One region of the Proteus penneri genome, then DNA from elsewhere that is predicted to be linked to it. Evidence: predicted binding sites of a transcription regulator. Region 1 holds the regulator's gene; each other region holds the start of a gene.

Evidence for each region. The regulator Fur, encoded in region 1, represses iron uptake genes when iron is present. The targets are predictions, from matches to a motif close to ATAATAATGAGAACNACTATCAA.
Region 2: sufA (Fe-S cluster assembly scaffold SufA) is a predicted target of Fur. The motif match lies at 5,544-5,566, and genes of this name have one in related genera.
Region 3: ftnA (non-heme ferritin) is a predicted target of Fur. The motif match lies at 2,136-2,158, and genes of this name have one in related genera.
Region 4: exbB (tonB-system energizer ExbB) is a predicted target of Fur. The motif match lies at 4,053-4,075, and genes of this name have one in related genera.

What each region holds. Positions count from the first base shown of each region.
Region 1 covers NZ_CP059690.1:657,604-665,929, reverse strand. The annotation lists gene ybfF (esterase) at 125-913, shown strand; gene ybfE (LexA regulated protein) at 1,125-1,433, shown strand; gene fldA (flavodoxin FldA) at 1,707-2,234, shown strand; gene fur (ferric iron uptake transcriptional regulator) at 2,424-2,870, shown strand; gene H1225_RS02880 (DUF817 domain-containing protein) at 2,950-3,789, opposite strand; gene chiP (chitoporin ChiP) at 4,263-5,657, opposite strand; gene glnS (glutamine--tRNA ligase) at 6,305-7,972, opposite strand; gene nagE (N-acetylglucosamine-specific PTS transporter subunit IIBC) at 8,170-8,326, opposite strand, start outside.
Region 2 covers NZ_CP059690.1:1,245,577-1,253,902, reverse strand. The annotation lists gene sufE (cysteine desulfuration protein SufE) at 1-265, opposite strand, end outside; gene sufS (cysteine desulfurase SufS) at 287-1,525, opposite strand; gene sufD (Fe-S cluster assembly protein SufD) at 1,537-2,844, opposite strand; gene sufC (Fe-S cluster assembly ATPase SufC) at 2,819-3,565, opposite strand; gene sufB (Fe-S cluster assembly protein SufB) at 3,610-5,112, opposite strand; gene sufA (Fe-S cluster assembly scaffold SufA) at 5,130-5,498, opposite strand; gene H1225_RS05690 (hypothetical protein) at 5,916-6,536, opposite strand; gene menI (1,4-dihydroxy-2-naphthoyl-CoA hydrolase) at 6,707-7,120, opposite strand; gene ydiJ (D-2-hydroxyglutarate dehydrogenase YdiJ) at 7,117-8,326, opposite strand, start outside.
Region 3 covers NZ_CP059690.1:1,178,309-1,186,634, forward strand. The annotation lists gene H1225_RS05370 (class IV adenylate cyclase) at 1-225, opposite strand, end outside; gene H1225_RS05375 (DUF2628 domain-containing protein) at 458-838, opposite strand; gene H1225_RS05380 (universal stress protein) at 1,151-1,585, opposite strand; gene ftnA (non-heme ferritin) at 2,270-2,773, shown strand; gene copC (copper homeostasis periplasmic binding protein CopC) at 3,211-3,603, shown strand; gene copD (copper homeostasis membrane protein CopD) at 3,603-4,499, shown strand; gene H1225_RS05400 (YebY family protein) at 4,547-4,891, shown strand; gene H1225_RS05405 (DUF1480 family protein) at 5,215-5,457, opposite strand; gene H1225_RS05410 (PqiB family protein) at 5,663-7,981, opposite strand; gene yebS (membrane integrity lipid transport subunit YebS) at 7,923-8,326, opposite strand, start outside.
Region 4 covers NZ_CP059690.1:215,721-224,046, forward strand. The annotation lists gene dkgA (2,5-didehydrogluconate reductase DkgA) at 1-131, opposite strand, end outside; gene H1225_RS00925 (iron-containing alcohol dehydrogenase) at 159-1,316, opposite strand; gene H1225_RS00930 (hypothetical protein) at 1,503-1,673, shown strand; gene H1225_RS00935 (DedA family protein) at 1,914-2,582, opposite strand; gene metC (cystathionine beta-lyase) at 2,707-3,897, opposite strand; gene exbB (tonB-system energizer ExbB) at 4,225-5,235, shown strand; gene exbD (TonB system transport protein ExbD) at 5,242-5,670, shown strand; gene hybO (hydrogenase 2 small subunit) at 7,561-8,326, shown strand, end outside.

The DNA.
Region 1 (8,326 bases):
TTTTATAAATTTATCTTATTAATTATTTCTGAGTTTCATTACTCTTTTATATTATTGCGATAAGTTGGCTTAGCATCTTGTGCATGTCATCATAGAAAAAATCGCAATCATTTTGGTCATTAATATGAAACTCAATACATTATTAAATTATCAATTACACCAACCTGAAACTACACCTGCGCCTGCATCTAATTTACCTATCGTCTTGATCCACGGCCTCTTTGGTGACCTCAATAATTTAGGCGTTTTAAGTCGCGCACTTCGTCAAGATAATACCGTGATACAAATTGATGTGCGTAACCATGGACACTCTCCTCATAGCGAAAGTATGAATTATCAAGATATGGCGCAAGATGTACTTGCATTGCTTGATAATTTAGCTATCCCAAAAGCCATTATTATTGGGCACTCAATGGGAGGCAAAATTGCGATGGCGATGACAGCATTAGCCCCCGAACGTATCGCAAATATTGTTGTGATTGATATGTCTCCTGTTGCTTACAACGTTCGCCGTCATGACAAAATTTTTGCTGCGCTTGAAGCCGTAACAGAAGCTCAAGCCACACGTCGTCAAGATGCTATGGAAATCATGCGCCCTTTTATTGAAGAGGAAGGTGTGATCCAGTTTTTACTCAAATCATTCAAAAATGGTCAGTGGCTATTTAATTTACCTGCAATAAAAAATGCTTATTCAGACATTATTGGCTGGCAAGAGGTGCCTGCTTGGCATCATCCTGTATTATTTATTCGTGGCGGTTTATCACCTTATATTTTAGATGAGTATCGTGAAAATATAGCTCGCCAATTTCCTCTCGCAACCGCCTTTGTTGTCGCAAACACAGGGCATTGGGTGCATTCAGAAAAACCCGATACCGTTATTAAGGCCATTCGTCGTTTTTTAGAAAAAGCTTAATTAATAAACGTTATAGCTTAAAATAACGCCACTGAAAAATGAGAATGTCATAGAGTGTATAATTATTGTGCTTAAAAATAGTGTCTGTTGATAAAAAGACCAAATCACAATAGGTTAAATTAAGGAAGCAGTGGCGAGACATCACTATGTGGGGTATTATTGGGCGTTTCGCAATTTAGTCATTGGTATACGCCCTTTCACAGCAAAATTTATGGCAAAAGAACAAACTGATCGCACCACTCTGGATTTGTTCGCAGATGAACGCAGACCTGGGCGACCTAAAACAAACCCGCTTTCTCGGGATGAACAGCTTAGAATTAATAAACGCAATCAATTAAGACGTGATAGAGTCAATGGGTTACGTCGAGTTGAGTTAAAATTAAATGAAGATGCTGTGAATGCTCTCAATGAGTTAGCGACAGAAAGAAACGTCAGTCGTAGTGAACTTATTGAAGAAATATTACTAGAGCAATTGGCGCAAAATCACGCCTTAAAAATGCATCAAAACAAAAATAGCTAGCAGATAAACCACACAAATTCGACAGAATTAGCCTGCTATTTTCGTCAAAATACATTTTTAGTTTTCTATTATGAAAACACAATGCTTATCTTTCACTAGTAATTGTTCAAACACAGACAAATATACTCTAAATATTTTAAAGTGTAGCTAGGTGACAAGTGAATGAGTCACTAGGAACATACAAAAAGTATGTAACTTGTGAGAATAGACGTAGTCAATAACGCTACAATTTGAAATATAACGAATTTAGAATAAAAGAGGTTATCTCACTTTATGGCAATCATAGGAATATTCTTCGGCAGTGATACTGGCAACACAGAAAATATTGCCAAAATGCTTCAAGAAAGACTGGGCGCTGATAATGCCGAAGTTCATGATATTGCAAAATCTAGTCAAGAAGACATCGAAGCGTTCGATATTCTGTTACTAGGTATTCCTACTTGGTATTATGGTGAAGCACAATGTGATTGGGATGATTTTTTCCCAACACTAGAAGATATTGATTTTAATGGTAAGCTTGTTGCACTATTTGGTTGTGGTGACCAAGAGGACTACGCAGAATATTTCTGTGATGCAATGGGTACCATTCGCGATATTATTGAGCCTCGTGGTGCAGTTATCGTCGGACATTGGCCAACTGAAGGCTATCATTTCGAAGCCTCTAAAGGACTTGCTGATGATAATCATTTTATCGGTCTTGCAATTGATGAAGATCGTCAACCAGAATTAACCGAAGAGCGTGTTGACGCTTGGGTTGCTCAAATCAAAGAAGAAATGAGCTTAGACGAAATTCTGGGATAAAATAAATTCTCAATATTGAGAATGATAATTATTCAATGGTGTGCTAAGATAGTGTGATAGGTGGGGTGTTTATTTTTAAATATCATGCCTATAATCAATAAGGTTATTTATTCACCCGAGTATTAATGAATAAAACCTATTTGTGAGCACAAAAATTAAATTCACCATTAGCAACAGGATTAAATCCGCATGACCGACAATAATAAAGCGTTAAAAAATGCTGGGTTAAAAGTTACACTTCCTCGCTTAAAGATCTTGGAAGTGCTCCAGGATCCTGAGTGCCATCATGTCAGTGCTGAAGATCTCTATAAAAAACTCATCGATATCGGTGAAGAGATTGGTCTGGCAACCGTGTATCGCGTCTTAAACCAATTTGACGATGCTGGTATTGTTACCCGTCATAATTTTGAAGGTGGTAAATCAGTATTTGAATTAACTCAACAACACCATCACGATCATTTAATTTGTCTTGATTGTGGTAAAGTTATCGAGTTTACAGATGATGCGATTGAAGTGCGCCAAAGAAACATCGCTGAACGTCATGGTATCAAACTTTCCAATCATAGCCTTTATCTATATGGCCACTGCGCTGAAGGTAATTGTAAAGAAGATAGCCACGCACATGATGAGAAATAATTCATTCTGGATAATCTCTCAGTAAAAAAAAGGAACTGCCAACAGTTCCTTTTTTATTGCCTAAAATCCGAGGATAACTCTACTTAGCTACACTGATGCTGTGTTTAATATGCTTTAAATGAACCACGATAGTAAATGTAACAATGACTAACAATGACCAAGAGCCCCATTTTCCTGCATGTACTGCAGACCAAGCACCCATTTGATTAGGATATTGCCATACACCAAAAAATGTACCGAAATTCTCAGCAAGCCAAATAAAGAAACCTATTAAAACAAAAGCCAATAATAGTGGCATTTTTCGCTCTGTATCATAAGGCGTAAAGTAAACCACACTACGAGCATAAAGACCTAAAATAAAGGCAGTTAAATACCAGCGATAATCGCCGATAAAGTGATGAGAAAAGAAATTAATATAGATAGCGAGCGCAACCAAAGTTGCCATCCAATAAGGTGGATAATGTTCAATTCGTACTTTTAAAAAACGCCATGCTTGAATTAAATAACTTCCTACTGCGGAGTACATAAATCCTGTAAACAAAGGAACTTCCCATAATTTAGTGTAAGCAAAATCAGGGTATTTCCACGATCCAATTGCCGCTGATGTTTTAAATAATTCCATCACAAAACCAACAATGTGGAAAAAACAGATCGCTTTTAATTCATCCCATGTTTCGAGTTTGCCCCATACCATCCATAATTGGAAAGCAATAGCGAGAATAAGTAAAACGTCATAACGAGGTATTCCTAATATTCCTTTACTTGGTGTTGCAAATAAAATAAAAAAGAAAAACCCCGCAAATAAACAAGAACGCGCTTCTTTCACACCAAAAAAAAGAAATTCAACAATAAATCGTTTTATACCTCTAAAGGGCTTCAATGGTGGTTCTAATAAAAAATCATCCAGTCGCTTTAACATGCTTCTTCCTGAAAACGTGCATTATTAAATAGCATTCAATGCAAAATAATAAATTAAGGAGAGATAAAATGAATGAGAAGAAATTTGCCATAGAATGAAAAAACGTACAAGGATGAAAAGAACGAAGAAAAAGAAAGGATTTAAAAATAAAGGTATTTACCCCCCACTACGATACCCACTCTGACTGCCTATTAGGGTAAATACCTTACGCAAATTTTGCGAAATAACTGAAGCACAAGAGATAAACATAACCCACTCACATTTATCTCAGACGGCATGACATGACGACTTTACTTCTTACTACTGCTGACAACTTCACTTTATTAACGAGGCTAATTTTTGAGAATAATATTTATTCTTTTTAATTTATCCCTACTCTTTCTATTACTTATTTTTACTCATCGTAATCGTATTTAACTTTTTATTTTATTCAGGATAAAGTGCAATTAATGCACTTTATCCTCACTCTGATATTAGAAAATAGTAAATGGCATAATTACGTTAAACTTAACGTCTTTTTCATCTTGGAAGATATTACCAAAACCACCTTCATAACTTGGGATATCGGAATGGTTATCATAACGGGTATAATGAAGCTTAAAGAGTGTCCCTTTAGCGCGACCTTCTTGAACCGTATACATAATATCCGCATTCCATGCACTTTCTCTGATGCGCTGACCTTGATCATAAATGGCTTTACCACTTGGCTTAGCATCCCATGCATAAACATAAGAAGTGCCTACCGCCCAGCCAGATAGATCCCAATTTTTCAGATCGTACATTACACCCGCATAAAGTGCTTTTTCACCATTGGCGTTAAAGTCAGAACGACCATCCCACCAAATATCAAGACGACCATTTGATGTCGCCCAACCCGGCGTCATACGTTGTAAGAAATAACCTTGATTGCCTTCGGCTTTAACCCATGTTCCTTCTACTTTGAAGTCAAATACATTGTAGGTATAACCAAAAGTCAGTGCTTGTAACCATGCCAGCCCATCATAAACGTCATTAACACCACCACCGGTCACTTTATCTTTAGCACCGTAGAATTGGTAAGATGTTCTTAATGCATTATCAGCAATTGGGAAATCATAAGAAACTTTACCAAAATACTGATCGATATAACCATCGGCCTGACCAAATGCAGCTTCTAACACTAGGCTGTTTTTAAAATCATATTTGGCGCCAAAAGAGTGAAGATAGCTGATATTGGTTTCTAGATCAGCTTTACGGAAGTTATACATATTCCGATACCATGGTGCTTTATATTCATCTGTCCACATATAGGAGAAAGATAATTCACCGCTTTTATCGAAGTCGAAAACAGCACCCGCTTCAGCACCGCGGTAAGTTCCCGGTAAGAAGCTCCAATGTGGACGCAATAACGTTTGACCTTTAGGTTGAATATATCCCCCTTGAGCCCAGAAATTGCCTAATTTGAATTTTGCAGCTGCTTTATAAACGCTTAAGCCACTGCGATCGCCAGTCCATTTTTCATCCCAGCGACTTTTTGCGTCACTAAAACCGATTTCGTTAGGTGCTGCGGGGCCACTATTATTCAATTCAGCCGCACCAAAGGCAGCTAAATCAATACCAATAAAATCACCAAGGTAACCTGATGAGAAGTCTAGATTAGCGTTGAAAGTAGAATGGTGTAGGTTAGCTTTGTATTTGCCGTAATCAGGACTATTTGGTGTTAACTCTTTTCTATCACGATCACGTTGCCAATAAAAAAGGCCGCCTGTTAGGGTTGAGTCCTCAATAAATCCTTCAGCATGAGACATTTTTGCAGGTAGTGCAGTTACAAGCAATGCGCCCATAACGACAAGTGCCACCCTGCCTGGTTTAGCATGTTGCATAACCATAGCATTGTTTCCTCTTTGACTTTGACTAAAAAAGAAATAAGCACAATGCCTATTTCCAAATATAAAACCCCAAGTGGGGAAAAAACCTAAATTAGGTTAGAAACAGCATATTTTTCGCGACGCGAATTATCAACCAAAAAAAGAGAATTTTTATCAAAATATGACCAAGGGCACATAACTAAATGATCGTTTCATTTTCTTGCTTTTATAATCCCTCATTAAAAATAAATATAACAAATTGATTTTATTTAATTTTTACACCAATCTTTAAACGATATTAGATTTCGTTTTTATTAAAAGGAATAATAAGTAGTGCTTATAAATAAGCTTTTTTAACGATGTAAAATATGTGCATTCAATCACACTTTTCTTACTACAGTCTTATTTAATGAAATGGTATGAAAAAACGGAAGAATAAAGTGATAACAAGTTAATTATTTCAAATGAAACAAATAAAAAGTTATCGTTTGAAATGAAAAAATTGAGATTAATTGATCCCAGAAGAATAAATATTAAACATAAACAGATGAAAAATCGTACAATCTTAAAAAGAAAACAGATGAAAAAATGCTCGATAACTTAATTACCGAGCATCCTATTAATTTTGGTACTAACGATACTTAATACAACTCAAAATAAGGTTTAAATTAACCTTGTTGAGAAATCTTCGCCCAAGTGTCGCGTAAGCCCACGGTACGGTTAAACACAAGTTTATCCGCCGTTGAAAGCTTATCAACACAGAAGTAGCCTTCACGCTCAAATTGATACGCTTTTTCGATAGCTGCATCTTTTAAGCTACGTTCAACAAAACCTTCACGAATAACTAAAGATTCAGGGTTAATTGTTGATAAGAAATCATCTTCTGCCGCTGGATTTGGCACACTAAATAGACGGTCATAAAGACGGATTTCAGCAGGAATAGCGTGTGGAATGCTCACCCAGTGAATAACGCCTTTTACTTTACGTCCATCAGCAGGATCTTTATTTAAAGTCTCAGCATCATAAGTACAGTAAATGGTTGTGATTTCACCTTGCTCGTCTTTTTCAACACGCTCAGCTTTAATAACATAAGCATTACGTAAACGTACTTCTTTACCTAGCACCAGACGTTTATATTGACGGTTTGCTTCTTCTTTGAAGTCTGCGCGATCAATATAAATTTCACGGCTAAATGGCACTTCACGCGTCCCCATTTCCGGCTTATTTGGGTGATTCGGCGCAGTTAAAATCTCTTCGCCTTCTGGCATATTTTCAATCACTAAACGAACCGGATCGATAACCGCCATTGCACGTGGTGCATTTTCGTTTAAATCATCACGAATACAAGATTCTAATGCAGCCATTTCAACATTGTTTTCTTGTTTCGTCACACCAATACGTTGGCAGAACTCACGAATAGATTCTGCTGTATAACCACGACGACGTAAGCCTGAGATCGTTGGCATACGAGGGTCATCCCAACCATTCACAATGTTTTCTGTCACAAGCTGATTCAGCTTACGTTTTGACATCACTGTGTATTCAAGGTTAAGACGTGAGAATTCATATTGACGAGGATGACAAGGGATAGTGATATTATCCAGCACCCAATCATATAAACGACGGTTATCTTGGAATTCTAAAGTACATAAAGAATGTGTGATATTTTCCAGTGCATCAGAAATACAGTGGGTAAAATCATACATTGGATAAATGCACCATTTATTTCCAGTTTGGTGGTGTTCAGCAAATTTAATACGATAAAGCACCGGATCACGCATAACAATAAACGGTGATGCCATATCAATTTTCGCACGTAAACACGCTTTACCTTCTTCAAAGCCACCAGCACGCATTTTTTCAAATAGTGCTAAGTTCTCTTCTACGCTACGTGAGCGATAAGGGCTGTTTTTACCAGGCTCTTTTAATGTACCGCGGTATTCACGAATTTCTTCAGCGCTCAACTCATCGACATAAGCTAAGCCTTTATTAATCAACTCAATCGCATATTGATAAAGCTGATCAAAATAATCTGAGGAGTAATGAATGCTACCTTCCCATTGGAAACCTAACCACTGAACATCTTTTTGAATTGAGTTGATATACTCAATATCTTCTTTTACTGGATTGGTATCATCAAAACGTAGATTACATTTTCCCTGATAATCTTTAGCAATACCAAAATTCAGGCAAATTGATTTCGCATGGCCGATATGAAGATAGCCATTAGGTTCAGGTGGGAAACGCGTATGAACGCTATCATGTTTCCCAGTAGCCAGATCTTCGTCAATAATTTGACGAATAAAGTTCGTTGGGCGGGCATCTGCCTCATTCATGGTCATTTTTTCCTCAAAGCAAAACGCATAATTAACCCACTATAATCCAATAAGCAGGTTTCATAAATACCTTAGCTAAATACACCCCTGAGATATTTATCAAAATAGAGATAAAAAAACGGGAAGTTCGAAAGACTCCCCGTTTTATCGTCTTATTTAACCATCTCTTTATAGAGGATTAAATATCTGTATAGAATTTATTTTAATACTTTGTAGATAACGGTTTTATTTCCAACCACTTCACCTGTAACTTGTTCAGCAATTTTATCAAAATCATCGATATTGCTAACAATCACAGGGCTTATCATCGATTTAGCATTAGCATTCAGATATTCAAGATCTAATTCTAAGATA
Region 2 (8,326 bases), 590 kb from region 1:
TAATAACCAAGGCGACTAGTCCTTTAACAATGCCTGCATCACTATCACCAGCAAGGATAAGTTGTTTACTCTCATTAAGAGAAACAGCAATCCATACTTGGCTTTGGCAACCTTCAATAAAGTTAGCTGAAATGCGTTGTTCATCTGTTAAAGGAGGGAGACGCTCACCTAGCTCCATCATATAAAGATAACGCTGTTCCCAATCTTGGCAACGAGAAAAATTGCGTAATAGTTTTGCTTCATCTGGCAAATTGGCAACTGCCATGAATAACCTCTTTTTTAATCTTTAACCTAATAACATTTCAACACGTAATAGCGCATTAACCAACGCATCGATATCATTTTTATTGGTATATAAGCCAAGAGATGCACGACACATTGCAGGAACTTGATAATAATCCATAATTGGCATCGCACAATGATGCCCTGTACGAATAGCAATACCATAATTATCAAGAAAAGCACCCACGTCATAAGCGTGATGTTTACCTAAATTAAAGGCTATCACACCTTGGCGAGAATCATTGCCATACAGCGTTAATGATTTTACTTTTTGTAGCTGCTTTTGAGCATACTTCATTATATGATTTTCATACTCAGCAATATTATTCATGCCTAAATTTGAAAGATAATCTAATGCAGCGCCTAAGCCAATCATTCCCATTATATTCGGTGTTCCCGCTTCAAAACGCCAAGGTGCATCTGCGTAGGTAATATCACCATTAATATGAACATGCTTTATCATTGCACCACCTCCTTCCCAAGGCGGTAATTCATTCAGTATCGCTTTTTTACCATACAGCAGACCAATACCAGTAGGTCCATAAAGTTTATGGCCGCTACAAACAAAAAAGTCACAATCAAGTTGTGAAACATCAATGGTTTGATGCATTGCACTTTGAGCACCATCAACCAATATATGTAACTCCCCTCCTTGCTCAATAGCATATTGGCGAGCATCACGAATAATTTGAGCGATAGGGTTCACTGTGCCCAATACATTTGATTGATGCGTAAGGCTGAGTAATTTAGTTCTTTCGTCGATTAAGCGAGGTAATTGAGCTAAATCGAGTGTACCATCTTGTAATAGCGGTAATACACGAACATTAAAACCACACTGTTTTGCCAACATATACCAAGGAACAATATTTGCATGATGATCCATTTCTGTGATGATGATATTGTCACCATCATTTAAAAATCGTTGACTATAAACATTCGCAATTAGATTGATCCCTTCCGTTGTTCCTTTAACAAAAACAATCTCTTCTTCGCTATGGGCACCTAAAAAATCACAAGCTTTTTTACGGACATTTTCAACTAATGTTGTCGCATTTGCACTTAACGTATGAATGCCGCGATGAACCGCGGCATATTGTGTTAAGGCAAACTGCTTTTCATGTTCAATGACGCAAGCTGGTTTTTGAGCACTTGCGGCACTGTCGAGGTAGACCAGTGATTTTTCTTTCACTTGCTGTGAAAGAATTGGAAAGTCATCTCGCGCTTTTTCAATGGAATGCGTCATAATGCCTTATTTTATACCTCTAATAAGCGCTGATTGATTCTGTCTAATACAAGCGATTTAATCACACTATTTTCTATCGATTCAGTTAATTCAGCAGCAAATGCATGAATAATCATTTTACGAGCATCGGTTAAAGAAATACCGCGTGAACGTAAATAAAATAGTTGTTCATCATCAATTCGCCCCACAGTGGCACCATGGCTACATTTCACATCATCAGCATAGATCTCAAGCTGTGGTTTAGTATCAATTTGCGCTTTATCACCCAACAACAGATTATTATTAGTCATTTGACCGTCTGTTTTTAATGCTTGTGGCGTAACAGTGATCATACCGTTAAATACGGCCTTTCCTGCATCCATAGCAATACTTTTATGTAATTGGCGACTTTGGCAATTTTTCTCACCATGGACCAACCAAGTACGAGTATCTGCAATTTCACCTGCTTTAGGTAATACAACGCTATTCATTGAAAGCACTGTATTTTCACCTTTTAGCGCCGAACTCGTATGATGACGGCTGAGTTTAGCACCTAATAAAAAAGCATAACTATTAACTCGAGCATCACGACCTATCGTCAGATCGTTATGAGCAAAGTGCTGACTTACGCCATTCTCAAAACCTAATTTAATATGGTTAAAAGAGGCATTATCACCAATCGCTGCTGTTAATCTTGCACCTGTAAAATGACGGTTTTTGTTGTCACTGCTGATATAGTGCTCAATAACCTGCATTTGTGTATTAGCACCTACATCAAGGTGAAAACGATAATTCGCGTTATTCACCTCTGCACCACTTTCGCCTTGTGTAATATTAAGGATATAAAGCGGTTTATCCGCAATAACACCGTTTTTCAGGGTAATAAGCAAAGGATGTGGGGCTAAACTTTCAACTAAATGCAGAAAAATTTCACCATTGACGGCCTCAGGTAACTCACTCTGATTATCAAGTAACGTCACTTGATAAGGGCCAAATTCTTCACTGCTTTCTATTGGCGAAAACGTACCATTTACCATCACAACACGATAACAATCAAGCGCTAAAGCATGTTTAGTAATTAGACTTTGCACATCAAAAGCTGGCAACTGTTGATAGCTTTGGCTTAACGTCTCATCTAATGGCGTATAGTGCCAATCTTCATGACGATAAACAGGAAAACCGACTTTCTCAACTTGCAACCAATGATTGCGAGCATTGAGATTATCGTCACCTTTACGTTGATGATATAATTCAGAAAACGTCTTTAGTGCTTGTTGATTACGTAGTTCAACTTGGCGCTGTTTTTCACGCTTTTCATTGAGGGTCAATAAGCCAGCCATAACCTTGTTCCTCCAATTTTTGCGCTAATGAAAAATCACCTGATTTAATGATTTTTCCCTGATAAAGCACGTGCACAAAATCAGGTTTAATATAATCAAGAATACGTTGATAGTGTGTTACAACAATAAACGCACGTTTACCATCACGTAGGCTATTAACACCATTAGACACGATTTTTAATGCATCAATATCAAGCCCTGAGTCGGTTTCATCTAAAATGCATAGTTCAGGCTCTAGTGCGGCCATTTGCAAAATATCGTTACGTTTTTTCTCGCCACCTGAAAACCCCACGTTAACAGAACGTGTTAACAAATCTTGAGGCATATCCAGTAATTTGATTTTATCTTCAATAAAATCTTCAAAATCAAAGCGATCTAACGGCTCTTGCCCACGATATTCTCTTACTGCATTCACTGAAGATTGTAAGAAAAATTGATTACTAACACCGGGTATTTCAACAGGATATTGAAATGCCATAAAAATACCTTCACCTGCACGTTCTTCAGGTTCTAATTCTAATAAATCTTTATTTTTGAAAGTAATAGAACCTTCATCTACTTCATATTCCTCACGACCAGCAAGTGTTGCAGATAAGGTACTTTTACCTGAACCATTTGGTCCCATAATCGCATGAACTTCGCCTGCACGAACTTGCAAATCTAGTCCTTTCAGGATTTCATTGCCTTCAACACTGACATGTAAATTTTTAATATCTAACATAATATATGCCTTCGGTATCGTTACACCCAGAATTTGATTAATACTTAACCAACGCTATGTTCTAAGCTGATTGCTAATAATTTTTGTGCTTCTACAGCAAATTCCAGCGGTAATTCTGAGAACACGTCTTTACAAAATCCGTTTACAATCATTGAGATTGCATCATCTTCACTTAATCCACGTTGACGACAATAAAACAGTTGATCTTCACCAATACGTGACGTTGTCGCTTCATGCTCAAGCTGTGCTGAGTTATTCATTACCTCAACATATGGGAAAGTATGTGCGCCACATTGCGTACCAATTAACATGGAATCACATTGTGTAAAATTACGGGCATTTTTTGCACTAGGAAGAACTTTCACAAGTCCACGGTAACTATTTTGACTTTTACCTGCAGAAATACCTTTAGAGATAATGGTTGATTTAGTATTTTTGCCAATATGGATCATCTTAGTACCGGTATCTGCTTGTTGATTACCATTAGTTAGAGCAACCGAGAAAAATTCAGCAGTAGAATTATCCCCTTTTAAAATCACACTTGGGTATTTCCAAGTGATTGCAGAGCCTGTTTCTGACTGCGTCCACGACATCTTGGCGTTTTCACCTTCACAGATAGCGCGCTTAGTTACAAAGTTAAGGATGCCACCTTCACTATCGCCACCAGAGAACCAGTTTTGTACTGTAGAATATTTTACTTCAGCATCTTTATGGATAATGACTTCAACCACAGCGGCGTGAAGTTGATAACTGTCACGAACCGGCGCTGAACAACCTTCGATATAGCTGACATAACTGCCTTCACCAGCAACCAGAATAGTTCGTTCAAATTGACCTGTTTGAGCCGCATTAATACGGAAATAAGTCGATAATTCCATTGGGCAACGAACCCCTTTGGGAATATAAACAAAAGTTCCATCAGACGCGACGGCGGCATTCAGTGCAGCAAAGTAGTTATCATGGCTTGATACAACTGTGCCTAAATATTGGCGCACTAAATCAGGATATTCTTGAATAGCTTCGCTAAATGAGCAGAAAATAATGCCATGTTCAGCAAGCTCTTCGCGATATGTTGTAGAAACAGAAACCGAGTCAAAGATGGCATCGACAGCAACGGCTTGCCCTTCTCTTACAGGCACACCAAGTTGGTTAAAGGCATCTTCAACTTCTTGAGTTAAATAATCTTGTGAGGCTTGTTTATCACTCTCTACCGCCTCATTTGTGCCACCAGCACAACTGCCATTAGCACAACATGAACTGCAAGATGGTGCAGAATAGTAGCTATAATCTTGATAATTAAGCGATGGATAATCCGCTTTTAGCCAATGCGGTTCTTCCATTTCTAGCCAATGGCGATAAGCATCTAAACGAAATTCCAGCATCCACTCTGGCTCGTTTCTTTTGGCCGATATTGCACGTACAACCGCTTCATTTAATCCTTTTTCTAAGGTGTCGGTTGATATATCGGTATAAAAACCTTCTTTATAATGGTGATCGCTTAGCCATCCCTGAACTTCATCACCAATTTCAACATTGCTCTGAGACATAATCTAACTTCACTATGTTATACCCCGAAGCTCTCACCACATCCGCAGACATTTTGAGCTTTAGGATTATTAAATTTAAACATTTGATTAAGTCCTTCACGAACATAATCAACAACCAACCCATCGATAAATGGCATTGCTTTTAATGAAACAAAGAGTTTTGCTCCATTATGTTCATAAACAAGATCATCGTCATTTGGGGCTGTAGCGAGTTCAATAACATAACCATACCCTGTACAACCAGAGGGTTTAATACTTAAGGAAAGCCCTTGTTTTTCAGGATTTTTCTCAACCAAATGACAGATATGCTTTGCCGCACTATCCGTTAATACAATGCCTTGCCAAGCTGTGTCATCAAGAGAAAAAGTTTCAACATTGTTTGTCATTTCTGACCTCATTTCGAAAGGAGATTGATATCTTTCCTGACACTAATGGTAATGATAACCCTTATCACTTCAACCATGTCTTTTGAAAGGATATTCCATAAATGTGTGTTTTTTGTTCTATTTTTGCAATTAATTTGTTAATGGAAAATGTTAACACCATGTAATATAACACTTTTCTGTTCTTTGATTACAAAAAATAAAACTTTTAATTTTTCTTATATTTCGCACAATACGCACATAAGTTGCAGTATAAATGCACTTTATATGTTATCACTGAAATTTAGATAAAAAAGCATAAAAATGTGTTTTTACATACAGCTTATTAGCTCTGTTTACATTCATTTTTATGCTTATCATAAGGGACAAGATAGCACCACTTATGTGATAGCCTCTTATTGGATTGTGTGCTCTTTGTACTTATTTATTGATAGTGATGGTTTGAATATATTTATTTGTACATTCAAGGGTTTGGCTATTTTTTTGTTTGTTCGATAGGCTATTGAAATTACTAATCAATTGTAGTTGCCATACTCGATTCGTTTTAAGATCAGCCGCTAAAATACCTTCATAGCTGACATTTTCTTTTGCATACTTTCCTTCAAAAAAGACATGTCGACTTTCCACATTTGGGATAGTTAATGGTTCTATTGATGTGGATATTTCATTCATACCATCTATTATCGCAATATTATCAACAATGCCTTGTGCTCCCGCATCCACATCGTAACTCATTACATCGATCATTTTAAAATAAACCAAACGAACCTCTGTCAAATCACAAATAGGTTCTGATTTATAAACCATCATTTCTGTTGTGACATCCTGAACATTATCTGGTAATGATTTGAAATAATTTTCAGTATCTTCTCTGCTCATTGTAAATGAAGTGGGATAAGCCATATTAAAGCCAGAAACAGTTTGTACTGGAATATTACTTATATCATTACTCGTTTTAACGGTAGAATTATTATCACACCCACTGATTAATAAACCTGCAATTAATAATACTGTGGTGTTTAATTTAGAAATAGTTAACATTATCGATCGTCTTATCTTTTATTATGAAGATAATGATTATCATTAAAAATAAAATCTAAATAAAGAAATAGTTTTATTTTCTCTCTCTATTTTTATTCTTTTTGATATTATCTATAAAAATAAAAACGCACAAAACGAGTATTTCACTTTGTGCGTATATTTTTTATTCTTTAAGAAATAACAGATGTTGTTAATCTAGAAATACACACTTGACGACCTTCATCATCAAATATTTCTATTGACCAGACTTGGTGTGAACGTCCTAAATGAATAGGTTTGCATACCCCTCTTACCTTGCCTTCTCTCGCTGAACGAATATGATTCGCATTGATTTCTAGCCCAACAATCTTTTGTTCGCCTTCGGTACAAAGATAACCCGCAACAGAGCCCAATGTTTCAGCTAAAACAACAGAAGCACCACCATGTAAAAGGCCTAAAGGCTGCTTAGTACGATGATCAACAGGCATTGTTCCTTCAAGATAATCATCTCCAAGACATGTTAATTCAATACCTAAATGGCTCATCATATTATTTTGACCAATATGATTAAGATGCTCAATTGTCGTTTCACGTTTCCATATCATGGCATAATCTCCAAAAGTGCCTGTAGTGGGTGTTTTAGCTCAACATTATCAATACGCTTCACCTGACTACGACAAGAATAACCGGTACTTAAACAACGCATTGTTGGTAATGTTTTTAGTGCATTACCCCATGAAAGCTGATAAATGCCCAACGAGTTTTCATAATTATTTAGTTCATGTCCATAAGTACCTGCCATTCCACAACATCCAGTACTCACAAATTCTAGTTGCTGCCCATAATGTTGGAAAATAGCCTGCCACTGTTTCATACTTTGTGGTAGCGCCGTCACTTCTGTACAGTGCCCGAAAAGATACCATTTTTCGGTATCATCACGAACAGCTATTGGCTCAGATACCAATTGACTTAACCATTCATGAACAAGTTGAACATTGAAATCACCACGCTTATCACCCAGTATTTCACGATATTCATCGCGATAACAAAGTACTAATGCAGGATCAACTCCCACCATAGGGATGCCTAATTTTGCAACACGATTAAGCATGATTGACGTTTTTTGCGCTGTTTTACTAAATTGCTGTAAAAAACCTTTAATATGTTGCGCTTTACCGTTAGGTGAAAATGGTAACAAGACAGGTTTAAATCCAATCTTTTCAATTAGCTTGATAAAATCGGCAACCACTTTTGCATCGTAATAACTAGTAAAAGGATCTTGTACCACCAACACATGATGACTGCGTTGCTTTTCTGATAAATGCTCTAAATCTTCTAGCGTCATATCTAACGCGCTGTGCCCTGCCAATTGCTGTCTCAATGTAGGTGATGACAACAAAGGTAAATCGACCATTCCTATGGTGTGCTTACTTAATGTTTGCACCAACGGTTGCTTCATAAAAAAATTAAAGAATTTAGGTGCTTTCGCCATAATCGGCGTTGTCAATTCAACATTAGCGACAATATGGTCTTTTAATGGACGTAAATAACGCTGGTGATAAAGCTCAGTAAATTTAGAACGAAAAGATGGCACATCAATTTTAATCGGACATTGCGTTGAACAAGCTTTACAAGCCAAACAACCATTCATAGCCTCTTTTACTTCATGAGAAAAGTCATATTCACCACGTTTAGCTTTCCATGTATTACGTGTTTTCTCAATTAAACCTCTTAAGCTAGGTTTATTATTTTCAAGGCTAGAACTAAGTTGTTTTGGACTAACGCCTTGCTCTGTTAATAAGCGTAGCCAT
Region 3 (8,326 bases), 520 kb from region 1:
AACGATAAGAAGATTTATTCCTGCGGGAAGCATTTTTCTTACACATAAACTGATAGTTGGAGCTGAAAATTCAGTATTTTTATGTTCCATATACCAATCTGTTTCTTTATTCTCAGGCGTAAATAATGTGGCACCTGCTTTTTTTAACTCATTAATAAATTTTTGTGGATTTTGAAGGTGATATTTTAGTTCAGCTTCAAATTTTCCTTGAAAATGTTCAGACATACGTTTTCCCCAAATTAGCGTTAATGAATTATAGCATTAACAATGTATCCTTTTGGGATAAAAAAGAACTTTTAATGTTATTTCATTATTGTATTTATATTTTTTGTAAATTAGATAAAAATATTTAAATAGAACAATAGATAACATTACTATCAAATAAGAGGTAGGGGATATAGTGTTTTTAATAAAAAAAGAGTAAGAGAAAATAAAAGGGGCATTGCCCCCTTTATTATTACAGAACACCTTCAAATGGGTTCCAACTTTGATCATTTTTAGTTTCTTTTAAATAATAGGCATAGTTGGCTGTTATGGCCCATAAAATGTTAACTGCAATACCCACCGCATTGATAACACCATTATTTACAGGTAAAAAGCCAATAATTGTGAAAATAGCAATATTAATAGCAAATAATGTTAATGCTTTGCGCCATAAACCTAAAATAAGAAAATAAATAAAACCAAAGAAAAATGCCCAGATATTCATTCCAATAAGAATACGTTTACCAAAGGTAAGCTCTTTATACGCAGCTTTAAATTCTGGTGTTTTAGGTGAACCATATTTATCAAAAAATGAAAAACGTTCTTGCCATTTTTCAGAAATTTCTTTACTCATTTTAATTCCTTTTACCCTGTTGATTAAAATTAGCTTTAATAGAAAAAGTATCTTTACATAATTTAACATTATGAACAATATAAATTTATTATGAGATGATGAATTTATTGGTTTATATAAAAAGCATTAAAGTGAATGTATTTTGTTTTTTTAATAATTATCTTATTGCTTCAGAATATATTTTTAATCATTACTCTTAAAGATAATAACGATAAAATAAAATACCATTTTAAATTGATTTTATGGTGAAAAGAATAAGAAATCTGGCTTATGAAAAATACCAGATTTCTTATGGAAGATGGAAGTGGGCGATTAGCGCACGACTAATACAGATGATTCTGCGTAACTGACCACAGAAGATGCGGTAGAACCTAGAAGATAAGTTTTCATACCAGGGTTACGAGAACCAATGACAATCAGCTCTGCTTGAATTTTTTTTGCGGTTTCTAAAATTTTATCGCGAGGATTACCTATAGACACATAAAATTGAGTTGTACTATTTGGAATATCAATGTGCGATAAATTTTCTTTTAGTGTGGATAATGCAATTTCAATCCGTTGTTTATCACTTGCTAGTCTGTCTTGTCCTGCGAATGCAAATCCGACAAAAGACTCATAACTTGGGATGACTGATAAAAAATGAATATTTAATTTGTCAGCGACAGACAATGCTTTTAGATGAGACACAACCTTGTCTAATAAACCAAGCTCTGTAAAATCAACGGGTACTAACACTGTTTTTGTCATAGTGGCTCCTAATTAACCTTTTATTATGATTAGGGCTTTAATATTAATTTTTTGTACATACAAATATGAGTTACCTACTAATCTTATCAGTCAAAACGAAAAACTGCACAAAATTTGAAATTATTTTTATTTTTTGAGAGTTATGTATTTTTTATATGAAAAAAATGAAAAAGAATTGCTGGCTGAAAAAATAAATGTGTCGCAATATCAAATAGAAATTATAAAAAATAGAGAATAATAATAGCTAATGGATGAATGTTTTATTTTTCTAATAACGATTGTTGTAGATATTGTTTTATATATACTTATTGATATATGACAAAGCTTATTTTTATATTTTATCATGGATAAAATATGATTTTTATTTAATGTTAATCTGAATTTCTTGGATTATAAAGAAAAGTTTAATAAATGTAAAAAATCAAAGCTAAAAATAATATTTATATATTTCAATTGGTTGCTATATTTACCTTAACAGTTAAATACAAGTTTACTCTTAATGATAATAAGTGTTATTTAGCTTTATAAGAGTATTTAAAACATATTACAAATGAGATTGGTTTTTATTTTTATTACAAGGAATTAATTGAAAAAATAAATAAATCACACCTAAATCGCTATATTTTTATTTTTAACCGTGCATAATACCCATAATGTTAATTTTCATCGCAAAGGACGTAAAATATGTTACATCAAGATATGATCAATAAATTGAATGAACAGCTAAATTTAGAGTTTTACTCGGCAAATCTGTATTTGCAAATGAGTGCTTGGTGCGACGATAAAGGATTTGATGGCGCTGCTAAATTTTTAAAAGCTCACTCTCGTGAAGAAATGGAACATATGCACCGTTTATTTGATTACTTAAGTGATACAGGTGCAATGCCTTTACTTGGAGCGATTGAAGCTCCACCTGCTGAGTTTTCATCATTAGCTGAGTTGTTCGATAAAACTTACAAACATGAAAAACATATTACATCTGAGATTAATAAATTAGCACATGTTGCAATGACAACTCAGGATTATTCAACATTTAACTTCTTACAATGGTATGTTGCAGAGCAGCATGAAGAAGAAAAATTATTCAAATCAATCCTAGATAAATTAGCAATGGTCGGTGATAGTGGCAAAGCTTTATTCTTATTAGATAAAGATCTGAACACATTATCAGCATCTGCACATGTTTAATTATTAGTAAAGCTTTTAGATAGCTTAAATTACTAAATAACTTATTACGCTCTGCTGTGAATGAATAGCAGGGCGTTTTTTATTCTTTTGTATTGCCTTCTTTACGATTCTTATCTTTTATTTTTTTCCTTACTTATATTGTTTGTTCTTGCCCCTAAAAAAATACTTATTGAATGCTATTTATACAGGGGGATTATTTTACTTTTAGTTTTATTTGGTTATGTATTGAACTGTTTAGACTGTCAATATGGGTATTATATTTTTTCAAAGTGTAAAAATGGGTGATATTTGAAACAGAAACTGCTCTAAATAACATATATTTTGAGTGCTAGTTCACAACCTTTTATTTCTAATATCAAGAAGCAAAGATCTTGACGTAAAATTGCTATAAAATATTTTCATAAATAAAAAAATCACCTGTAATTTAAGAGGTTATTATGTCATTAAATACACTTAAGACATCTTGGGGTAAATTATCGGCTATTGCTGTTTTATTCCTTGGTATGTCATACCAACAAGCATTAGCACATGCACACTTAAAATCACAGTTACCTGCTGAAGGTGCTGCGATTGAACAAGCGCAAGCGCCTAAAGTTATCACGCTAGACTTCTCTGAAGGTATTGAATTAGCCTTTAGTAAAATCAAAGTCACTAATAGTGATGGTAAAGAAATCACCGTAGGAAAGCTGAGTTTAGATCCTGTTAACAATACGAAATTATTATTGCCTTTAGAAAGTGATTTATCAGAAGGTGATTATTTAGTTAATTGGAACGTTGTTTCTGTTGATGGGCACAAGACAAAAGGTTCTTATCAATTTAGTGTAAAATAATGACACCTGAAGACGTTTATATTTTATGTCGCTTTTCCCATTTCGTGGCAGTCATGTTTATGTTCGGACTGAGCTTCTCGGCTGCCATTCTTGCTAAAGATAAGTTCATTCCTCTTATTCAGGTTCGTTTGCGCCCCGCATTAGCTATTAGCACAGTTATCGTCTTTATTACGACTTATTTATGGATGATTGTGCAATCTGGTATTATGGGAGAGGGTTGGGAAGATGCCTGGTCAATTATAATATGGCGAGCGATCTTAGATACTTCATTTGGTCAAGTTTGGCAATGGCAATTGGTATTAGCAACCGTTGCATTGGCTATTTTATTTATACACCAACGCTATATTCGCAACTTTTCTTTATTAATTATTTCTTCAGTTATGTTGATCTTACATGCATCAATTGGTCATGGTGCCATGTTTACAGGATCAGAAGCCGTATTCTATAAAGTTAATCAAAGTGTTCATCTTATTAGTGCTGCGTATTGGTTTGGTGGTCTATGGCCATTTGTCGCTTGTTTGCAGTTTTTACGGAATAAAGATGAGCTTGCAGATGGGATGATCAAGCCTATCATTGGTACAATGAAGAAGTTTTCACTTTTTGGTCATCTTGCTGTTTTATTGGTGACAATTACCGGTATTATCAGTGCTATTATGTTAATTCCTGGATGGCCGGCAGTACAATTATCATCTGAATACCAAAGCATGTTATGGCTTAAAATTAGTTTAGTGTTGTTAATGCTTGGTTTAGCTGTAATCAATCGTTATGTCTTAGTTCCTCATATTCGTAAGAAAAATAACTTTCAATGGCTGCTAGTAAATAGTTGGCTTGAACTATTATTTGGAACAATGGTTATTTTTACCGTAGCCATCTTTGCGATTAACTCACCTGTATAGATTGCGATATAATTTAAAAAACCTAATTTCTTAAGTGAGATATCTACATGAAACGTTTCTTATTCGCGGGAATGTTAATGCTCTTTACTTTTCAAGCATTCTCGGCGGCACCTATTTCAACGGTCAGTAAGCTTCAATTTGGTGACGATTGGCCATTTACACGTGAAGAAGTGATGCTTAATTGTCGTGCTGATGGAGCTTGGTTTGTGATTAATCCAGCAACACTGATGCAGTATCCTCTTAATGAAATTGCAATGAAACAAATGGAAAGTGGCAAAGTAAAAGCGCAGCTAATTGATGTTATTTTGCTACCAGATCCTCATTCACCTGAAAAGAAAAAATCAGTAGAAGTGATACAGAACGCGATTAAGTCGCTTTGTGAGAACAATTAATCAATTGATTGATAATATAGATAAGAATTTTTTATTTTTATCATGTTGATTTAAATAATAAAAATAAATAACAACGATTTTTTGAGTAGAAAATAGTGTGCTACTAGGTTGTTTACTGGATCTTTACATATTGTTAGCTAATATTTAACAGTAGGTTGTGAGATAGAAAAGTCTGAGAAAGTCTGAGAAAGTCTGAGTGAGTTCTCGATTTTTGTTTATGCCGTAAGCAACATTTTACTTTTTAGCGCACGGCTCAAAATGAGCCATTTCCCTAAGCCAGATAAATGATTTATCTGGCTTTTTTTATTTCGCTTTAGCATCTCTTATGCCACTTTTAAGATCCAATGGTGGTTTTCTTTGTCATAAGCATGACGATAAAGCAGAATATTTTGATCTTTCAATTGGGCTGGAATGCTGGTGTTTTCATCCCATCCATCTAATTGCATGCAAAATTCTTTGTCATAATCACATGGTATATGAATATAAGCTAATTGATTATCGACAGAGTGTTTTAAAGTAATATCTTCAATTTCATAGCAAGCAATTTTCAACGTTATCTTTTTCATAATAAAACTCCGGTTTAAGCGATGTTGTGTTCTGTTATGTTTTGTTAGAGGCATTTATTTCAAAGAATGCTTTTTGACCAAACAGAATTAAGCATAGTATAAATGGAATTGATTTCCAAAATTTTTTTTGAAAATAAAAAAGCGGATCATTTTTTGTGATCCGCTTTAAATAAATCTTCTGAAATAGGGTAGAATTATCTAATTTTTAAGGTTTAGGTATTGCCGTTCCCCATTCATTCCAATCTTTAGGCTCTTTAGCATTTAAAATGAAATTCTGTTCCTGTTTCGCTTTTGATTGTAATGGCGTGGAAGGTGGTGTTGCAAATGTAATGCCTCCACGTATAAATTGTTTAAATGTTCCACTTCGTATAACACCACCCGTTAAACCAAAGGAAAAGTTATATCCAGAGGAAAGCCAGAATTCGGTATTATTTCTAACAAGATATTGATATTTTTTACTGATTCGAATGTGAATTAAGACTCTATCAGACATGTTTCCTAATTCAAGGCCTGTCACAGCACCAACTTCAAGACCTCGATAATAAATAGGCGTACCAATTTGTACTGAGCCGGCTTCTGTAGCATTTAAAACAAGATTTAATCCATCAAGATAGCGAGAGTCTGTAATATTGGATGTTTGTAATTCAAATTTACGATATACGCCCCCATTGCCGGGCTCTGCTTTAATATAAGGTTGAATAAGTGAATCTAAGTTATCTAATCCCGATGCTGTTAATTCAGGAGTAACAACAGCGAAGCGACTGCCTGATCTCGCAAAGGTTTTGACATAATCAGGGTAGAGTACTGCTGAAACAGTCACGGCTTTTCTATCAGGTGAAAGAATTAATGATTCGACTTGTCCAATATCAATGCCTAAATAACGAATAGGCATCCCTTCAGAAAGCTTACTCGCATCGTAAGTTTTTAAAGTGATTTGAGCACCAATAGCCCTAGCACTAGTTTCTGATGAATAGAGTTTGTAACGTGAGGCGTTATTATTGATATTTTCAAAGTTATCGAAGCTAATAGCCCCTTTTAAGGCTCGATTTAATGGTGTCGCTTCAACGGTTAATCCTGAACCATTGACGGAAACTTTTGCCGCACCTTCAGTCCAGAAAACACTTTTTTCAGTAAGAAGGTGGCGATATTGTTTGGAAATATAAATATCAATATCAAACTCATCAATTAATGGCCTGACATCAGTGATTTCACCAACTTGAAATTGATGGTAAAGCACAACAGAGCCTTTTTGAATACCTGGAAGGCTGGAGGCTTTTAACGTTAATGTCACTGGTAATTCATTACCATTGATGCTTGCTTTAGCAAAAAAATCATTGCGATACAGACGGTACTGCTCTTTAGGGGTACCTTTGTTACCTTGAATAAGATGAATACCGCCTTCAAGCCATTCTTGAGGAGAAGCACCTTGAATATCAATACCATTTAAACCCATATTGACGTTTATTCGGCTATTGGCAACAAACTTGCTGTTTTCATAAATATAATGTTTATATTCAGGGGCGATAATAGCATCGAAGATAACACCATCATCACTTATATTACGTTGTATGACTTGGCCAATAGTTATGCCTCTAAAGAGAATAGGTTGTCCTGCATCGACGCCCCAACTTTCTTCACTGGTTAAAGAAATAATTAACCCATCTTCACCATATATTGCTTTACCCGCCTCAACAGAGGTAGCCGATTGTAAAACAAACTGCTGGTTTTCTTGTGCGGGTTGACTGTTTTCTGGGGAGTCAAAGGCTATCGCACCGTTAATTAAAGCAGAAACGCTTTCCATTTTAATGGATACACCACTTTTTAAATTAAAATTACCTTGGAATCCAGATACATTCCAAAAATGGCTGTCTTGACGAATTAAGTGCGCATATTGTTTATCAATACTTAATTCAATAAAAACGCCTTGGTTGTCAGGACGAATTGCGTAGCTATAAACTTTCCCTACGGGAACTTGGCGGTAATAAACTTGAGAGTCAACATTGAGTGATCCTAGTTTATCTGCTGTTAAGGTAATTAATTGCTGGTTTTTATCAATATTTGCTTGAGGGCGAACTTCTTGAGCAATAAATTTAAACTGCTTTTCACCATCACCGGGTAGCATATTGATGTAGTTACCACCTACTAAAGCATCTAGCCCTGATACACCTGATAGGCTCGCTTTAGGTGTAACAAGCCAAAATTGTGTATTTTTCCGTAATGCGGTGGCAAGGTTTTTTCGTACATCAGCTGTAACAATAACTCTGCGTAAGTCATCGCTTAGAGTGACATCTTTAACTATTCCTACATCAACGCCTTGATAGCGGATTGGTGTTCTACCAGAGACAATCCCTGAAGCAGATTGAAAATCAATCGTGATTTGTATACCTTTATCTTGCCAATGTTGGAAAAGCAACCAACTAGCAATAAACATGGCGATAACAGGGAGCAGCCAAAATGTCGAAATTTTACGCTTGCGGCGTATTTGGGCTTGTGTGTCCTGAATGTCGTTTTCTTCTTGTTGCATAAGTATCCCATAATAAACGACTATCCAACCATTCAACGGCAAGGATAGTAAGAATAACCGCAGTACCAAAATAAAAAGCCGCTGGCCCCATTGTAAAAGTCATCAATTGATCTCGATTAATCAATGACATCATCAGCCCAATCACAAAGAGATCAAGCATTGACCATCGCCCTATCCAAGAGACGAAACGGTATAATTTCATTCGAAGTAGGGGATCAATACTAGAATTAAAATGAATGCTTAATAATAAGCCCAGCATAATTATAATCTTAAAAAAAGGTACAAAAATACTGGCAATAAAAACAATAATCGCAATTGGGGTATTGCCTGAATTCACTAACGAAA
Region 4 (8,326 bases), 440 kb from region 1:
AGACGATAGCCTGTATCAAGTGCGTGATGAATAGCTTTAACAACTTGATGATTATCTGCTTTCCACACACCAAGACCAAGTTGTGGGATGGTATTTCCATCAGATAATTTGATCAGTTTAGGTTTATCCATTTTTACCTCCAGAGTCGCATAAAGTACTTAGAGTGCCGCTGTATAAATACGTTGACTGACTTCTAATGTGATATCTTGATGCTCACCGAGTGCAACTTGTCCATGCTCTTCCAATTTTCGCACTAATGCGGGAATATCTTCTTCACCGATTTTGAAATCAGCCAGTCGAGTTCTAAGTCCCATTAATTCAAAGAATTTTCGAGTTTCATTAATCGCAGTTTCAATTTTAAAAGCGTCAGAACCTTGGTTTATGCCCCAAACTTTTTGTGCATATTGAATTAATTTGCCGTATTTAGCTTGGCGTTTTTCATTTAATAATGCAGGTAAAACAATAGCGAGGGTTTGCGCATGATCGAGTCCGTGTAAAGCCGTGAGTTCGTGACCTAATGCATGAGTTGCCCAATCTTGAGGAACACCCACACCAAGAATACCATTTAGCGCTTGTGATGCCGTCCACATTATATTAGCACGAATATCATAGTCTGTAGGTGATGTCAGTGCTTTTGGTCCTTGATCAATCAAAATACGTAAAAGGCCTTCGGCATACTCATCTTGTACACGAGCATTCACTGGATAAGTGAGATATTGCTCTAAGATATGAATAAAAGCATCAACAACACCGTTGGCTGTTTGTCTTGGTGGTAAAGAATAAGTAGTTGTTGGATCTAAAATAGCACAATGAGGGTAAATATGAGGACTGGCAAAGCTTTGTTTATCCATTGTCTGTTTTCTGCTGATAACAGAGAAACTGTTGGTTTCAGTACCTGTTGCAGGAAGTGTTAATACACAACTTAAAGGTATCGCTTTCTCAATGACTTTACCGCGACTTGTTACAATTTCCCATGGCTCGCCTTTATAAGGGATAGCGGCTGCAATAAATTTTGTACCATCAATAACGGAACCACCACCGACGGCTAATAAATGCGTGATCCCGTGGTATCTGGCGTAAGAAACGGCTTTCATTAGTGTTTCATAGGAAGGATTCGGCTCAATACCACCAAATTCATGAATTTGATGGCCAGGAAGTGCAGTATAAATTTGGTCTAATACGCCATTGCGTTTAATACTACCACCACCATAAGTTAATAAGATACGCTCATTTTTGTCTATTTCAGAACGTAATTTTTCTATTTGGCCTTGACCAAAATGGAGGCGAGTCGGTGAGTAATAAGTAAAGTTTTGCATTTTGTATCCACCTTAATTTATTGTTCTGAATATACAGTTATGACAAATCATCAGGAAAAAGTGTTTTACTGTATCTAGATAAAATAACATGACACCAATATAACTATAAGGTTATGGAAATGAGAATGGAATGGCTTTTCTTATGACCATAACGGTTCATATTGTTGTTAATTTATAAGGAGTAATATGGAAAGTCATTATTTAACATTAAACCAAGAACACTGGGATAAACAAGCCGCAATGGAAAATCAGTGGTCTAAACCTGTTAGTGATGACGATATTATTGCGGCTAAAAAAGGTCACTGGAAAGCCCATTTAACGCCGAATCCCGTTGCTTTTATTGCAAGATTTTGTTGAAGGCTTCGCGCCTTATGCACGTTTTTTGGTTGATAATTATATTCCTACTTTTCTCGCATCAAAAGCGATAAAGCTTTAACGATAAACAGATTACGATAAAAAATGATGGTGATAAATATAAACGGATTTTTACTAATATATTAATAAGTAGGAGATAAGATAATGAACAACTGAACTTTGCAAGTGCTAGATGATTAAAAAACGCCATTATGATGTTTAAAATAATGGCGTTTTTTTGAATTACTTATTACTGGTGCTATTTTTACGATGGCGAATATACATTACGATAGAGCCAATTAAACCTGCGCTTAAGAGCAATACAGGCAATGTCATCAAAATATTCATCACTAATGTTTCATGCTTTTGAATAAAGGGAATTAAATTCAACACATAACCTAGTGACACAATAATACCTACCCATAGAAAGCCACTTAACCAGTTAAATATTTGAAAGCGACGTTGTTGTAATTCGGATAATCCCGCTAACGTGGGTAATAATGTTCGAACAAAACCAATAAAACGGCCAATCAATAAAGCATATAAGCCTTGACGATGGAAAAGATCATTCGCTTTATGGTGATATTGCTCAGGTAGTTGTGCCATCCAGCGTTTAACTACTTTTGTGTCACTGAGCCATCGGCCTTGTAAAAAGCCTAACCAACTCCCAAAACTGGCAGCTGTACCTAATACGATGATGGTTGGAAAGAAATGTAAAACATCTTTCGCAATAAGTGCACCACATAGAATAAGCAGTGTATCTCCGGGTAAAAATGCTGCGGGTAATACCCCATTTTCCAGCATAATAATAACAAAAAGAACAATATAGATAACCCACAACACATTAGGATTAGCCAGCACCATATAATCATGTTGCATTAATGCGTGAATTATCTCTTTTAATGTTTCCATTAGCGAACTCGCATTAAAAAAGACTTTATGTTCGCTATTCTAACGCAAAATAAAGACAACAGTTTGATTTAATCCCTGTGGAGCCACAGGGATAGATTTTTTTTAATAAAAAATTCATTCTTTATTAAGAAATACGTAAAAATGCGGATTCGAGATCTGCAATCAGATCGTCTACATTTTCTAATCCAATATGAACACGGAATAATGTGCCTGTAAATTCGGGTTGTGTTTCGTACTGGCGCATAGCTTTAATATCATTAGGTTGATAACCCAAAATTAAAGATTCGAACCCACCCCATGAAAATGCCATTTTAAATAATGAGAAATTATCTAAGAAAAGAGCAAATTCTTCAGCAGTTAGGATTTTCTTTAAACTAAAAGAAAATAACCCGTTACTGCCTGAAAAATCACGTTGAAAATATTCATGACCTAGGCAAGAAGATAAGGCAGGGTGATAAACACTATCGACTAAAGGATGTTGTTTTAGCCAACGAGCGACTTCCAATGCACTTTGTTCATGCTGTTTCATTCTCACGGGTAATGTTCTGAGGCCTCTTGCTGTCATATACGCAGTATCAGGATCGACACATTGTCCTAATAAATAGGCATTTTCGCGTAATTGTGCCCAGCAACGTTCATTGGCAACAGCAAAACCTAACATGCCATCAGAGTGACCAATAATGTATTTTGTTGCTGATTGAATAGAAATATCAACACCAAGCATTAATGGTTTAAGTAATATTCCCGACGCCCAAGTGTTATCAATCATAATAATGATTTCAGGGTTATATTGGCGAACTGAATTGACTATTCCTTGTAGGTCTTGAATTTCCATCGTGATTGATCCTGGCGATTCAAGAAAAACGATTTTTGTTTCAGGGCGTAGTAATTGGCTGATCGCATTGCCGACTAAAGGATCAAAATAAGTCGTTGTGACTGAGAATTTACGTAAGATCTGATCACAAAAGTTTTGTGTGGGATCGTAAGCCGAACCCGTGACAAGAATATGATCACCTTGTTCAATAAACGCGAGTATAGATTGTGTGATTGCTGCAGCACCAGAAGGAAATAATGCGCATCCTGCACCTTGTTCTAATTCCGTGAGTGCTTCTTGTAAAGCAAAGTGTGTGGTTGTGCCTCTACGACCATAAAAAAGTGCGCCTTCAGCACGTTTTTTTGTTGCATCTCGTTTTTGCGCAACGGAATCAAAAATAACGGATGATGTTCGTTGTATAATTGGATTTACTGCGCCTTGAGAATATTTTTTAGCTCGACCAGAAAGGAGGAGTGAGGTTTCTTGTTGTTTTAGCGTCATCCTTAATACCTTCTTTTAAGTGATGGTGTGTTACCTCAAGTTAATTCATTTTTTGGATAAGTACAAAAGAGTTGCTGGGTAGTTGATAAAATTTCACGTTACGTGAAAGAACGATAATTTGTCTTAAAAATGGACAGATGGAAAAAAATCGCCAAATAGTAATGATAATTACTATCAAAATGCTTCATGTTTGATATCATTTGAGCGTTTTCTCTTTCCTGATGGCAAACAGGATGATTGTAAGTAAACGATTTTGGGTAAGTAATGACGTAAAAATGTCATTGCTGAATAAATAATTAGATAAAAAAGAGAGTAAAAGGCCAACTGATGCGTAATTTGACAGCTTCTATTCTATTGGCAATCGGTCTGACAGGCTCTGCTTTTGCGGATACGACTCCTGCCACACCAACTGAACAGCCAACTACTGCTGCCGTTTCTTCAACAGCTTCTACACCGATAACGACTACACAGACAACAGCTACTTCCGCTACGGCCTCTACAACGGGTAATGAAGCGAAGGCAGAAAGTACTGAAACCGCTAAGCCTGAAGGTGAAAATACATCTGTAATAACGGCTGAGAACTCAGAGAATGTACCTTCAGCGACAGAAAATACACCATCAGAAGTACAACCTGAAATGGTTGCAGGTGGCGGATTTGCAGAAGATTTGTCCGTTATGGGCATGTATCGTAATGCCGATTTAGTCGTTAAAAGTGTCATGATTGGCTTACTGTTAGCCTCTATTGTTACTTGGGCACTATTTTTCGCGAAAGGCAGCTACCTGCTCTCGCTGTGTCGCCGCTTAAGAAATGAGACGGCTCAGTTAGTTGAAGCTAAATCACTCAACGATGCGTTAGCAATTAGCAAAAAATTTGGTAATAAGAGTGCAACTGCTGATTTCTTTAATGATGCAGAATTAGAGCGTACTTACTCTCAAGAAAGTAAAGTGGCATCAGGCATTAAAGAACGTGTTGAAATGCGTATGGAACGTCGCGTTGCAGCAATTATCCGTGAATTAGGTCGCGGTAATGGTTACTTAGCCACAATCGGTGCAATTTCTCCTTTTATCGGCCTTTTTGGTACGGTTTGGGGGATCATGAATAGCTTTATCGGTATTGCACATTCTCAAACGACAAATCTTGCTGTTGTTGCGCCGGGAATTGCAGAAGCGTTATTAGCAACCGCGATTGGTCTGATTGCCGCTATTCCTGCGGTTATTATTTATAACATTTTTGCTCGTATGATCGCGGGTTATCGTGGTGAAATCGGTGATATCGCAACGGGTGTGGTGACATTAGTCAGCCGTGATTTAGATATCGAAAACAGCAAAGCAAGGTAATGAATTATGGCAATGCGTCTTGGTGATGATTCAGGTGATGATAATGAATTACATGATATCAATGTGACGCCTTTTATTGATGTCATGTTGGTTCTACTCATTATCTTTATGGTGGCGGCACCTTTAGCTACTGTTGATATAAAAGTAAATTTACCCGCTTCAAGTGCTAAACCCCAACCGCGCCCTGAAAAGCCTGTTTATTTAACGATTAAGTCGGATAAACAAATTTTCATTGGTGAAGAGATGGTCACACATGAAACGATGGCTAATGTGTTAGATACGATGACACAAGCAAACAAAGAGACAACAATCTTTTTCCAAGCGGATAAAACGGTTGATTATGAAACGTTAATGGCTGCAATGGATTCGCTAAGAAAAGCGGGTTATCTCAAAGTTGGGCTAGTGGGAATGGAAACCGTCTCTACAGGTGGTTAACATCTAGCAAATAAGTTATTTATCTAAGTATTATTACGCTATTTTAAAAGCACTTTATTTGTCGTTGTGAAATGATGAATAAAGTGCTTTTTTATTGTATAGGCGATATAGCATTTATATTTTTACCATTTTTAATGATTATCGATGTTATTAATAAAATTGAGTTAGAATAAAATTTAACTTTAGTATTAAATAATATTAATAATGGATAGATTAAGTTACAGAATAAATAGTTAATTAAGTTTATTGTGAGATAGCTGGCTGAATCAATTAATGCTAAGTAGATATCATTATTTGAACTCCTCTAACATTAATATTCATTAACTCTTCATTTTTTTTCATTTTTAGATTTGTTGATATCGACTTTTTAAAGTTAAATTTATCTATAACCTTGTGATTTATAATGTCTTTATTTTAATTTGATTTAAGTGTAAAAAAACTTGCGCAAAAAATCTTATTGGATATAATGCACCCACGTTACAAATTGAAATATTCTGTAACGTGTTATAACGCCTAATTTATTTATTATCTAAGTTATCCTCATTTGGATACTTATTTTTTTATTGCACCAGGTAGACCGTTGTTTTCAGTCATTCTAATTTCTGGTAAGTAGATTTTATTTACTTATTCAAACCGCTACTTATCTTTGATAAGCAGTGAGTAAAATAAAACATGAAAGGCAGAGAACTACACATAGCATTTTATTATTTTAATAAATTTAGAAGCCATAACATTTCGGTGTTATGGCTTTTTTATTTTGCTTGTTATATCTGCTGTTACTGAGTCTTCTAAGACGAGGACTGCTGAGTGTGTGTTGGTTATGCATCATTTTGCATTTTGATGCCTATTCTCAATTTACCGCTTATTAGCCACGAGATCTTGCTTGATTAAAAACACAAACAGTTAACAAAATATTTCTCAATCTTTTAGATTTATGACCACTTCTTTTATCTATTCTCACAAAAAAAAGAAATAGGCCCCATTAAGGGATTATTTATCGAGAAATTGTATTTTTTATCCATAAAAACAACAGGGATTTAACATTAAATTTTATTTGCATTAATTTCGTTATAAATTAGATATGTTATAAAATAACTTAAAGAAATGATTACTATTATGTACTAATTAGTAATTATTAATGATCTTATCTTTGAATGTTGGCGTACATCAATATGTATTTAATTTTATAGCGATTTTGCGCTAGGGTATTGGCTTATTCCAAAAACGAATATATATATAACTATATGAAAAATGATAAGAAAAATAGGTCAATTTTTGACTAAAAAGTAAACAGAGTAATAATGATTGAAAAATAATAACAAATGAAGATTGGATAAATTAGTAATTAACATAGGCTGAAATTAAATATATTAATGTAATGATTTCTTGTTTATGAAATGCAATTTTTAACATTATTTATAATGTAATATAAAGGTTGATAATATGAAAAAAAGAGTCGTCATTATAATTAAAAAATATATTAAAACTTGTTTTTAATAAAGGATTTTAGAAAATGGAAAATATTAATTATTAATTTTGTATTATTTTAAATATATTGTCTTATAAATTGTTTGTTTTTTGTCTTGTTTGTAAGTTGTTAATTAATAAGAGTTTAAGTTTTATTCTTTCTCTTATTTTTTAGATAATGATAATTATTTCTATTCTCCTTATCATTATTAAATAGTATTTTAATAAATTTAAAATGACGAAATATATAAAAAATAGGCATTAAACTTTATATTGCTGAAACGTTTTTACTCACATAAAGGAATAATTTATTTTTTAATGAATTATCGCTTGATAATGATCAAGTCATTATTGTGTCGGAGTGTTAAAAAGGCGGTGTTTTAAAATTATTCCAATTAAAAATCATCATATCAGGAGAGATATATGGCCTTGGGGAATAATGTTTTTTCCCATCATGGTATTAACCGACGCGATTTTATGAAATTGTGTGCTGCGTTGTCAGCTACCATGGGATTAAGCGGCAAAGCAGCCGCAGAAATGTCAGAAGCAATGGTGTCACCTGAACGCCCACCCGTTATCTGGATTGGTGCTCAGGAGTGTACAGGGTGTACGGAGTCTTTATTACGTGCAACTCACCCGACTCTGGAAAACCTAGTACTTGATGTTATCGCACTTGAATATCATGAAGTGCTTTCTTCAGCTTTTGGTGATCAAGCTGAAGAAAATAAACACAATGCGATGGAGAAATATAAAGGTAAGTACGTTCTCGTTGTCGATGGTTCAATCCCAGACAAAGATGGCGGTGTTTACTGTATGGTTGCAGGAAAACCTATTCTTGAGCATATCAAAGAAGCCGCTGAAGGGGCTGCTGCGATTATTGCAATTGGTTCATGTTCTGCATGGGGTGGTGTGCCAGCAACTGGGGGTAACCCAACAGGGGCTAAATCATTGGAAGCAATTTTACCGGGTAAAACCGTGATTAATATTCCAGGATGTCCACCAAATCCACATAACTTCTTAGCAACTGTTGCACATATTATTACTTTCAACAAATTGCCTAAGTTAGATAGCAAAAACAGACCGCTTTTTGCTTATGAGCGTTTAATTCACGAAAACTGTGAACGTCGCCCTCATTTTGATGCGGGTCGTTTTGCTAAAGAATTTGGTGATGAAGGTCATCGTCAAGGTT